DNA from 2 places in the Cupriavidus sp. 01L415 genome. Region 1 is predicted to be linked to the other one. Evidence: riboswitches for the same ligand, from Rfam matches in the RefSeq annotation. Region 1 holds a riboswitch; the other holds the start of a gene.
What was found. A riboswitch is a leader RNA that binds a small molecule or an ion and turns the genes downstream of it on or off. The one in region 1 is predicted to bind glycine.

Region 1 (5,946 bases):
CCTCAACCCGGCGCGGTCTTGCCAGCGGTGCCGAGCAGCGCCTTGAGTCCGGCCAGCCGGTCCTTCGGGCTCATGGCGGGGGTCTCGTCCTTCGGGGCGGGCGCTTCCTCCAGCTTCATCTCGCCAATGAAACGCGACGGCTCGCACGAATACGTTTCCCGCGCGCGCTTGCGCTTCCTGCACCAGCTGATCTGCAGGCTGCGCTGGGCGCGCGTGATGCCCACGTACATCAGCCGGCGCTCTTCCTCGATCTTCTCGTCGCTCATGTCCTCGTCTTCGCGAGCGTGGGGCAGGATGCCCTCCTCCACGCCCACCAGGAACACGTGCGGATACTCCAGGCCCTTGGAGGCATGCAGCGTGGACAAGCGCACCGCGTCCGGATCTTCCTCGCGGCCTTCCAGCATGCTCATCAGCGCCACCGTTTGCGTCAGCTCCAGCAGGTTCTTGCCTTCGTCGCCAAAGCCGTCGGCGTTGTCGAACCCCGTGGCTTCGCCCTCGCCCTCCGGCTCCGGCCGGGTGCCCTTGCGCTTGAGCCAGTCCAGGAACTCCAGCGCGTTGGTCCAGCGCGACTGCGCCTGGCGTTCGTCGAAGGTGTCGTAGAGGTAGGCCTCGTAGTGGATACCCGCCATCAGGTCGTCCAGGACCACGGTCGCCGGGTCCTTGGCCGCGCGGTCGGCCAGCCGCACCATCGACTCGCAGAACACGCGCAGCGGTTCCAGCTGGCGCGGCTGCAGCTTGCCTTCGATGCCGCCCATCATCGCGGCCTCGAACAGCGACACCTTGGCCTGGCCGGCAAACGTGCCGAGCGCCTCCAGCGTGGTATTGCCCACGCCGCGCCGCGGCGTGGTGATGGCGCGGATAAAGGCGGGATCGTCGTCCGGATTGGCGATCAGCCGCAGGTAGGCGCAGATGTCCTTGATCTCGGCCTTGTCGAAGAAGCTCTGGCCGCCCGACAGCACATACGGAATGCGCTCGCGCCGCAGGATCTGCTCGAACAGCCGCGCCTGATGGTTGCCGCGATACAGGATCGCGTAATCGCGAAACTGCGCGCGCCGCTCGAACTTGTGCGCGGACAGGCGGAACACGACGGACTCGGCCTCGTGTTCCTCGTCGTTCATGGGGTGAATCGCAATCGGATCGCCCATGCCGTGCTCCGACCAGAGTTTCTTGTCGAACAGCTTGGGATTGTTGGCGATGACCGCGTTGGCGGCTTCCAGGATGCGCACCGTGGAGCGATAGTTCTGCTCCAGCTTGACCACCTTGAGGTCGGGAAAGTCAGTCTGCAGCAGGCGCAGGTTATCCAACGTGGCGCCGCGCCAGCCGTAGATCGCCTGGTCGTCGTCTCCCACGGCCGTGAACGCCGGCGCACGCAGGTGCGACCCGCCGGCCAGCTGCTTGAGCAACTGGTACTGGCAGGCATTGGTGTCCTGGTATTCGTCGACGAGGAAGTAGCGCAGCCGGTTCTGCCACTTCAGCCGCACGGTTTCATCGCGCGCGAAGAGTTCGGCAGGCAGGCGGATCAGGTCGTCGAAGTCCACGGCCTGGTAGGCATGCAGCGTGGCCACGTAGTTGCGATACACCATCGCGGCCTGGTGCTCGTCGGCATTGGCGGCCTGCGCCAGCGCGGTCTCGGGATCGATCATGCCGTTTTTCCACAGCGAAATCGTGCTCTGCACGCTGCGGATCAGCTTCTTGTCGGTCGTGCCGAGTTGTTCCTGCACCAGCCCGAAGCAGTCGTCGGAATCCATGATCGAGAACTGCGGCTTCAGGCCCACATGCTCGGCTTCCATGCGCAGGATCTGCACGCCGAGCGAGTGGAACGTGCAGACGGTCAACTGCTTGAGTGGAATGCGCTTGCCCTCGCGCGTGGTCTTGCCCTCCATCAGCTTGGCAATCCGCTCCTGCATTTCCTTGGCCGCCTTGTTGGTGAAGGTGACGGCGGCAATGTGGCGCGGCTCGAAGCCCTTGTCCTCGATGAGGTGCGCGATCTTCTGCGTGATCACCCGCGTCTTGCCCGAGCCCGCGCCGGCCAGCACCAGGCAGGGTCCGTCCAGATAGCGGACGGCTTCGGATTGGGCGGCGTTGAGTCCGTGGGTCATGGGGCGGGAAGGAGCAAGGGCGAGGTGCCGGATGGCGCACGCAGCAGGTGGTACGCGAAAGCCGACGATGTTAACACGCGGTGCCCGGCCCGCCGGTGACCGATAGCGGACACGCAACGGGCTCTTTCGGCGGACGGACCCACCGAGGTAACACTTCGTAAGTCGCGGCCGCCGGGGCATGGAGTTTGCCTCTCTGAGTCATGGCCGCGCGGGCCCATGGTCGGCGCGGATGGCAAGTTCAACACATTGGAGGCCATCATGAGCACGCTGCGAACCTTGTCGAAAGTCACCCTGATCGGCGTCACGCTGGTTGCCTTTGGCGGCTGCGCGGACATGACGCCCAAGCAACGCAACACCGCGATCGGCGCGGGCGTGGGCGCCCTGGGCGGCGCGGCGCTGACCAACGGTAGCGCACTGGGCACCGTCGGCGGCGCGGCGGTGGGTGGCGTGGTGGGTAACGTCGTCACCAAGGACCGCTGATTCCGGCAAGCGTGAAGTTGCCGGACGTAGCGGTTACTCGCGGCCGGCAGGAATTACAGAGGGGCGGGTGACTGAGGGAAGACTGCGCGGCGAGGCCGGACCGGCGGGGTGAGCCTGGCGCACATCCCGCCACTCCGCCGCCTCTTCGCCTTGTAGCCCCTGTGGCGGATGCCGCATACGAAGGACATGGCGCCGCGAAACCTGGCCGCGCGTTTCGCCGTTTGACAAAGGCAAACCGGTCCCGTACATTCTCGCGCATCCGACCGGGAGAGCGCGCAGCGACTGCGCCGCCGAAGGGGTATCACCCGAAAACTCTCAGGCACCATGGACTGGTCGGATCGGCATGCAACATGCACACAATGCATGCCGCACTCTGGAGAGCGACATCCGCCATTGCCCAAGCGCATGGTGAGCATGTCCACCGAAGGGGCGCACGAGGCGCGAGCCTTGTAATCTCTCAGGTATCGAGGACAGAGGGGTCATCCGCCGCAGCGGCTAGGTTGCACATTGTTGTGACCGAGCGATGCGGCGGACGACCCTTTTTTCGTTTTCGAACCACGGTTTCTGAACCGCGAGAGCCCCCGAAGGAATTCCATGACGCTMCAGGCCACGCCCCTCAATGCCATCCACCGCGCCCTTGGCGCCCGCATGGTCGATTTTGGCGGCTGGGACATGCCGGTCAACTACGGCTCCCAGATTGAAGAGCACAACGCCGTGCGCAGTGACGCTGGCATGTTCGACGTCTCCCACATGTGCGTGGTCGACCTGGCCGGCCCCAACACGCGCACCTTCCTCCGTGGCCTGCTGGCCAACAACGTCGACAAGCTGCAAACACCCGGCAAGGCACTGTACTCGTGCATGCTGGACGAGAAAGGCGGCGTCATCGATGACCTGATCGTCTACTTCTTTGCCGAGGACCGCTTCCGCCTGGTGGTCAACGCCAGCACCGCGGTGGGCGACATCGAGTGGATCCGCGCCCGCAATGCCGCCACCGGCAGCGGCGTCACCATCACCCCTCGACGCGGCGACGTGGCCCCGGCCGACGTCAGCAAGCTGGCGATCATCGCCGTGCAAGGTCCCAACGCCCGCCAGAAGGTCTATCAGGCCTTTCCGTCCACCCAGCCCGCCGACGCGCTCAAGCCGTTCAACGCGCTGGTCGTGCAGGACCCGGCCGTCGGCGAGCTGATGGTCGCCCGCACCGGCTACACCGGCGAAGACGGCTTTGAACTTGTGGTGCCGGCCGAGAACGTCGCAGGCATCTGGGAAAAGCTGGAAGCCGCCGGCGTGCGCCCGGCCGGCCTGGGAGCGCGCGATACGCTGCGCCTGGAAGCCGGCATGAACCTTTACGGCCAGGACATGGACATCCACACCTCCCCGCTGGATGCCGGCCTGGCCTGGACCGTCGACCTGCAGAGCGAGCGCGACTTCGTCGGCAAGCCTGCGCTGACCGCCAGCGGACAACACAAGACATTTGCCGGCCTGATCCTGCGCGACAAGGGCGGCGTGCTGCGCGCGCACCAGCGCGTCATCACGCCGGCCGGCGAAGGCGAGATCACCAGCGGCACCTTCAGCCCCTCGCTTTCCCAGTCGATCGCCTTTGCCCGCCTGCCCGCCGATGTTGCCCCCGGCACCGAGGTACAGGTCGAGATTCGTGACCGCAAACTGACCGCGACTGTGGTTAAACTGCCGTTTGTGCGCAATGGCAAGGCACTCGTGAGCTGAGGCATCCGCCTGGCATCACCCAACGGTCGCCATCTCGCCTGCCCGGCTGGCCAGCCGGCAGGCGTCCGAAACAAGAAACACACTGCATCCCGGAGAACCCTCATGAATTTCCCCGCTGACCTGAAGTACACCGAGTCGCACGAATGGGTGCGCGTCGAATCCGACGGCACGCTGACGATCGGCATCACCGACCACGCGCAAGACGCGCTGGGCGACATCGTCTTCCTGGAACTGCCGGAAGTCGGCAAGTCGGTCGGCGCCGGCGACGCGCTGGCGGTGGTGGAGTCCGTGAAGGCGGCCTCCGACATCTACGCCCCGGTGGCCGGCGAAGTCATCGCCGTGAACGAAGCCGCCACGGCATCGCCGGAATCGGTGAACGCCAACGCCTTCGACGCCTGGCTGTTCAAGCTGAAGCCGGCCAACGCCGACGACGTGAACGGCCTGATGAACGTCGACGCCTACAAGGCCAGCGTCGGCGCCTGAGCCCGGACGCACCCACGCCGGCTCCCGAGCCAGGAGACGGCGCCTGAAGATGCCCGCGCGGCGGCACGGCTGACCACCTGCCGCCGCGCACCCACGAGACCCTTGCCATGAACGCCCCGCTCCCCATGAACGCTGCCGCCCAAGGTACACGGCCCACGCTGGCCGAACTGGAGGCGCGCGACGCCTTCGCCGCCCGCCACATCGGCCCGGACGGCCCCGAACAGCAACACATGCTGAAGGTGCTCGGCTATGACAGCCGCGCCGCGCTGATCGATGCCGTGGTGCCCGCCGCCATCCGCCGCCGCGACGGCATGCCGCTGGGCGAATTCACCGAACCGCTGACCGAGGAAGCCGCGCTGGCCAAGCTGCGCGGCCTAGCGAGCAAGAACCGGGTTCTCAAGAGCTTTATCGGCCAGGGCTACTACAACACGCTCACCCCGGGCGTCATCCTGCGCAATATCTTCGAGAACCCCGCCTGGTACACGGCCTACACGCCGTACCAGCCCGAAATCTCGCAAGGCCGCCTGGAAGCGATGCTGAACTTCCAGCAGATGGTCACCGACCTGACTGGCCTCGACATCGCCAACGCATCGATGCTCGACGAAGGCACCGCTGCCGCCGAGGCGATGACGCTGCTGCAACGCGTGAACAAACACGCCTCGAACACGTTCTACGTGGCCGACGACGTCCTGCCGCAAACGCTGGAAGTGGTCCGCACGCGCGCGCTGCCGCTGGGCATCGAGGTGAAGGTCGGCCCCGCCCCCGATGCCGCGCAGGCCCACGCGTTCGGGGTGCTGCTGCAATACCCGGGCGTGAACGGTGACGTGGCCGACTACCGCGCGATTGCCGACGCGGTGCACGCGGCCGGTGGCCTGGTGGTCGCCGCCGCCGACCTGCTGGCACTGACCCTGATCGCCGCACCGGGCGAATGGGGCGCCGACGTGGCCGTGGGCAACTCGCAGCGCTTTGGCGTGCCGCTGGGCTTTGGCGGCCCGCACGCCGGGTACATGGCGGTGAAGGACGACTTCAAGCGGTCGATGCCGGGCCGGCTGGTCGGCGTGACCATCGACGCGCAGGGCAACAAGGCCTACCGCCTGGCCCTGCAGACGCGCGAGCAGCACATTCGCCGCGAGAAGGCCACCTCGAACATCTGTACCGCCCA
Region 2 (5,946 bases), on a different contig from region 1:
TCGATTTCATGCAATACCTTCAGTCAGCCAGCGCCCGGTGAGCGCGCCGCGATTGTCCCACAGCACGGACAATGATGAAGTCCACGTTTCGCGTGTGGGCAATGCGGAAAGTCGTGACTCGGGTCAACGTTGGGGAAAATCATAGTTGAGAATCGATCTCATTTAAGGCTAGCATTCCGCTGTCGCCCGGAACCGGGCTTTTTGTCGGAGAAGAAGATGCTGAAGATTGCCGTTCTCGTACTCGCTGGTGCGTTCTCCACAGGCGCGCTGGCCAGCGCAAAGTGCGTCGCGCATCCCAAGGCCGAATGGATGTCGGAGGCCGACGCCAAGGCCAAGATCGAAGCGCAGGGCTACACCATCAAGAAGTTCAAGGTGGACGGCAACTGCTACGAGATCTATGGCACCACGAAGGATGGCAAGAAGGCGGAGATCTACTTCGACACCAAGACACTGGACATCGTGAAGTCCGAGATCGGCAAGTAAGCAACAAGCAAGACCATGTCGATTCCCGCGGAAGCGGTACGCGAGACCGGATCGATCCGCGTCTGGGACGCGGTGGTGCGCATCACGCATTGGAGCGTGGCGGCCATCGTGTGCTATGACTTGATCGACGATTCCGGCGACGAGGTCCATCGGCTGCTCGGCTACGTCGCCGCCGGCCTCGTCCTGTTCCGCATCCTGTGGGGCTTCATTGGCAGCGAGCATGCGCGGTTCAGTGCCTGGCTGCCACGCCCGGCCGGTGTTCTGGCATACGCCAGGGCGCTGGCCAGGCGCCGCGCGCCGCGCTTTGTCAGCCACACGCCGCTGGGCGCCGTGATGATGCTGGCGATGTGGGCGCTGATCCTGGCGCTTGCCGTCACCGGATGGATGTCGCGCCTGGACCCGTTCTGGGGCGAGGACTGGCCGATCGACATCCACCGCTGGCTGTCGAATACGCTGCTCGCGCTGATTGTCGCGCACGTGCTGGCGGCCATCCTGTTCAGCGTGGTCGGCCAGGAAAACCTGATCGGCGCCATGGTGACCGGCAGGAAGCGCCGCGAACCACGACCGTAGTCCCCCTTCCGCTCAATCCGTCGCCGCGCCCTGAATAGCCTGCGCGCTGACCACATCCTGTATCTGCTGGCGCAGCCACTGCCGCAACCGGTCCGCATCGGTGCGCGCATGCCAGATCTGCATGACCTCGACCTGCGGCAACGCGAATGGCACCGGCAGCATCACCAGCTCCGGGTCGCGACTGACGGCCTCCTCTGCCACGGAACGCAGGCAGGTCAGCAGCAGGTCCGTGCCACGGATGACGCGCGTCGGCGCGACAAAGCTGGACAGCCCCGCCACGACATTCCGCGCCAGGCCGCGCGCCGCCAGCGCACGGTCGACGATGCCGTTGAGGTCGCCGGTCAGCGTGGTCAGCAAATGCTCGCACGCCAGGAAGGCATCGAGATCCAGCCCCTGCGCCAGACGCTCGTTGGCGCGGGAGGCCAGCACCAGGAAGTCCTCGCTGCGCAGCCGCTGCTGATGGAACGTGTCCGGCAGGTTCTCGTAGAAACCGGCGATCGCCAGGTCGCACGTGCCTTTTTCCAGCTCGTCGCGCGGCAGCACACCACGTGTGTTGTGCGTGACCAGCACCACGCCCGGGGCATGGCGACGCAGCCGGGGCAACAGCTTTGGCAATAGCACCTGCTCCATGTAGTCCGTGGTGTAGATGTGGATGTGTTCGGACCGCGCCAGATAGTCACGGCCATCGCACGCGTCATAGAAGGCATCCAGATCCCCCACCAGCCGTTGTACCTGCGGCGCCAGTTCATGCGCACGCGGCGTGGGCGACAACCCGCGCGGTGCACGCACGAACAATGGATCGCCCAGTTCCTCCCGCAGCCGGTTGAGCTTGTGGCTCAACGCCGGCTGACTCAGGGCCATGCGGGACGCGGCGCGTGACGCATTGCATTCCTGATACAGCACATGGAATACGTAGAGCAGGTTCAGGTCCTTGCTTCCAATATTCATATTTTGGATAGCAGAAATCGAATCTTCGAAGTTTGCGAATCATAGTCCTCTGACTAGGATGTTGCCATCGCCGGGACATGCCCGGTGGGCTCTGACCTGCAACTGGAGATGGATGATGAAGATCCTGATGGTSCTGACCTCTCACGACCAGCTYGGCAATACTGGCAAGAAGACGGGCTTCTGGCTGGAGGAACTTGCGGCACCTTATTACGTGTTCAAGGAGGCTGGCGTGGAATTGACGCTGGCGTCGCCCAAGGGCGGCCAGCCACCGCTCGACCCGAAGAGCGATGACCCCACGATGCAGACCGATCACACGCGCCGCTTCCATGGCGATGCCGCCGCCAAGCAAGTGCTGGCCAACACCCTGACGCTGGATCAGGTGAAGGCAGATGATTTCGACGCCGTCTTCTATCCTGGTGGTCACGGCCCGCTGTGGGACCTGACCGAAGACAAGCGCTCCGTCGCCCTGATCGAGGCGTTCGTCCGGCTCGGCAAGCCCGTGGCCGCCGTCTGCCATGCCCCGGGGGTGCTGCGGGACGTGAAGGGTACCGACGGCCAGCCGCTGGTCAAGGGCAAGCGGGTGACGGGATTCACCAACAGCGAGGAAGAGGCGGTGCAGCTGACCAACGTCGTGCCGTACCTGGTGGAGGACGTTCTGAAAGCCAAGGGCGGCATCTTCTCGCGCGGGGAAGACTGGGCCAGCTATGTATTGACCGATGGGCAACTGGTGACGGGGCAGAACCCGGCATCGTCGGAGGCAGGGGCCCACGCGCTGCTGCAGCTGCTGCGGTAGTCACTTGCGCTGACTGTTCCTTGCGGGGGGTCCTGCCCCGGGTATCCTACCCCCCGGTTGCCGATCCACGTGCGCTGGACGACGCAGGACGCCGCGCACGCATCGGGATGGCCCCAATCGCCATCCCGGTCCGTCATGTGGCATAGTTGGTGCCGCTGTACCCGCTGTACCCGCGATATCGGGAGAGCCTGTTCCTGCCGCCCGGCAGGTGCAGCGCCGAAGGAGCAACCGCCCCGGAAACTCTCAGGCAAAAGGACCGGTATCCGCCATCGAACTCTGAAGAACCCCGGCATCACGTCAGCCGGCGGTACCGAAGGAGCAAGCGATGCGCGCCCATGGCGCGTCGTCGTGAATCTCTCAGGTCAAGGACAGAGGGGGCGTTCGTCGCGCATGGTGCGCCACGGACTCCCACTCACGACGTCCTGAAAGACCTGACATCATGAAGACAATCGCTGTTATCGGCGGTGGCATCACCGGCGTTACCACGGCTTACGCCCTGGCCAAGCGCGGATTCTCCGTCACGCTGTTCGAACGGCACCGCTATGCCGCCATGGAAACGTCGTTCGCCAACGGCGGCCAGCTATCGGCGTCCAACGCCGAAGTCTGGACGCACTGGTCCACGCTGGCCAAGGGCATCAAGTGGATGCTGCGCAGCGACGCGCCATTGCTCGTCAATCCGCGCCCCACGTGGCACAAGCTGAGCTGGTTCGCGGAGTTCATCGCATCCATGCCGCATTACCGCACCAACACGATCGAGACGGCGCGGCTCGCCATCGCCGCGCGCCAGCACCTGTTCGCGTGGGCCGAGGCGGAAGGCATCGACTTCGATCTCAAGAAAAAGGGCATCCTCCACATCTACCGGAACAAGGCGGGCTTCGACCACGCCGGGCAGGTGTCGAAGCTGCTGGCTGCAGGCGGGCTGGATCGCCGCGCCGTGACGCCCGACGAAATCCGCGCGATCGAACCCACGCTGGCCGGGCAGTACTACGGCGGCTACTACACCGAAAGCGATGCCACGGGCGATATCCACAAGTTCACTTCAGGGCTGGCAGCCGCGGTCCGCCGGCTGGGCGTGACCACGCTGTACAACCAGGATGTGAAGTCGGTGACCTCGGATGGCCGGCATGTCACCGTGGTGGCCGCCGACGGCGCCCAGACCGCATCGCGCGTGTTCGACGGCGTGGTGGTCTGCGCAGGCGTGGCCAGCCGCGAGATGGCCCGGCAGCTTGGCGACCGCGTGAACATCTACCCCGTCAAGGGCTACTCGATCACGGTCAACCTGAACGATGCGGAAAGCCAGGCATCGGCGCCGACGGTCAGCCTGCTTGATGACGAGACCAAGCTCGTGACCAGCCGGCTTGGCGCGGACCGGTTTCGCGTCGCGGGCACGGCCGAATTCAATGGCATCGACCGGGACATCCGGTCCGATCGCATCCGTCCGCTGATTGACTGGGTGCATGCATGCTTCCCGGGCGTGAGCACGCGCAGCGTGGTGCCCTGGGCGGGACTGCGGCCGATGATGCCGAACATGATGCCGCGCGTGGGGCGGGGTCATCGGGCCAACGTGTTCTACAACACTGGCCACGGCCATCTCGGATGGACCTTGTCGGCAGTCACGGCGGATATGGTGGGAGAGGTGATACGGCAGGCGGCGGAACCGCACGCGTCGTCGATCGCGGGCGCGAGATTGGAGACCGTCAAGGCCTGACACCAACGACGCGGAGGGCCGCAAAAATGAAGAAAGGCCTGCGAATGCAGGCCTTTCTTTTAATGCTGGTGCCCAGGAGAGGACTCGAACCTCCACAGTGTTGCCACCGCTAGGACCTGAACCTAGTGCGTCTACCAATTCCGCCACCTGGGCAAGGTGAGCGGCGCATTTTACAGAACATTTTGCAGATTGCAAGCCCCTCCCGCATCAAGCCGGAACAGCCATCCCGCATCAGTTCAGGCTGCCCGGATCCTGCGCGGTCTTGCGCTGCTTGGCCTTGGCCACGAAGTAGGCCCCGATCTGCCGCTGCGTGACCGCGCCCGTCTTTTTCGTATCGATCTGGTCGAACTGCTTGGCGACCTCGGGCATGCCCGCCTCCGCCTCTGCACGCGTCAGCTTGCCGTCATGGTCGACATCGGCGGCCTTGAATTTTTCCGCGAACATCGCCTTGGCCTCTTTCGCATTGGCCGGCCGCGGTTCGGCCGGCGCCTGTTGCGCGGCTGCCGTGCCAAACACCAGACATGCCGCCAGCATCAGGCTGGCCCGGATCAGTTGCAGTGGAATCATCATCGTCTCCTCGAACTCTCTTGCGGAAAGCGGCCATGGGGTGCGGCGCTCGCGAAGACATCGCCCCGGCCGGGATTATCAGGAAAAGGGACCTGTGCGAAACGCATCCCCGCGAGATCATCGCCCCGATCCGACCGCTCGGGAATTCAGTTGTTTTGGAGACCCATGTAAATATTTCCATCCAGCACAAAGCGATTCCGTCCCGCTCGCTTGGCGCGGTACATGGCGCTGTCCGCACGGTGCAACAGCGGCTCCAGCCCCGGCGCCTCGGGCACCGCGCACACCGCGCCCACGCTGATCGTCACGAACGGCTGCACCGGCGTGCCATTGTGGGCAATGCCAAGGTCCCGCACCGCAGCAACCATGCGCCGGGCGACGTTGCGGGTTTCGTCCTGGGTCGATGCCGGCAGCAACGCCGCGAATTCCTCCCCGCCCAGCCGCGCACAGAACTGCGCACCGGTCAGCACCTGCGTCAGGGCCAGCGCCACCTCGCGAAGGCACTCGTCGCCGCGCGGGTGGCCATACAGGTCGTTGTATTGCTTGAACAGGTCGACGTCGAGGATCAGCAGGCCCAGTTCCTCGTTTTGTTCAAACGCGCGTGTGACGGCCGCCAGCGACTCCCGCTGGAAGTAGCGCCGGTTGGGAATGCCCGTCAGCGCGTCGATGTCGAGATCGGCCTGCACGCGTGACAGGCGCTCCTCGGTCTGGCCCAGCTGCGCGGTCAGCGCCAGTTCGCGCGACTGGTAGCGGCTGATGTCGCGCATGAACACGAGGGTGCCGATCACCTTGCCATCCAGCCGGCAGACCGACTCCACGGTGAGCTCGTAGTGCGCTCCGGCAGGAATGCGGGGCGTCGGCGCGGCATCGGGCTCGTCGC

Region 2: another riboswitch for glycine. It lies ahead of AC1DOX_RS28320 (D-amino acid dehydrogenase); the one in region 1 lies ahead of gcvT (glycine cleavage system aminomethyltransferase GcvT).

What each region holds. Positions count from the first base shown of each region.
Region 1 is NZ_JBFTSP010000005.1:193,639-199,584, reverse strand. It holds gene AC1DOX_RS12305 (UvrD-helicase domain-containing protein) at 3-2,099, opposite strand; gene AC1DOX_RS12300 (glycine zipper 2TM domain-containing protein) at 2,358-2,579, shown strand; glycine riboswitch at 2,834-2,921, shown strand; glycine riboswitch at 2,943-3,063, shown strand; gene gcvT (glycine cleavage system aminomethyltransferase GcvT) at 3,174-4,301, shown strand; gene gcvH (glycine cleavage system protein GcvH) at 4,404-4,784, shown strand; gene gcvP (aminomethyl-transferring glycine dehydrogenase) at 4,892-5,946, shown strand, end outside.
Region 2 is NZ_JBFTSP010000038.1:18,381-24,326, reverse strand. It holds gene AC1DOX_RS28345 (LysR family transcriptional regulator) at 1-10, opposite strand, end outside; gene AC1DOX_RS28340 (PepSY domain-containing protein) at 217-483, shown strand; gene AC1DOX_RS28335 (cytochrome b/b6 domain-containing protein) at 499-1,053, shown strand; gene AC1DOX_RS28330 (LysR family transcriptional regulator) at 1,066-2,001, opposite strand; gene AC1DOX_RS28325 (type 1 glutamine amidotransferase domain-containing protein) at 2,117-2,794, shown strand; glycine riboswitch at 2,964-3,063, shown strand; gene AC1DOX_RS28320 (D-amino acid dehydrogenase) at 3,234-4,502, shown strand; tRNA gene AC1DOX_RS28315 (tRNA-Leu) at 4,569-4,655, opposite strand; gene AC1DOX_RS28310 (EF-hand domain-containing protein) at 4,734-5,069, opposite strand; gene AC1DOX_RS28305 (GGDEF domain-containing protein) at 5,216-5,946, opposite strand, start outside.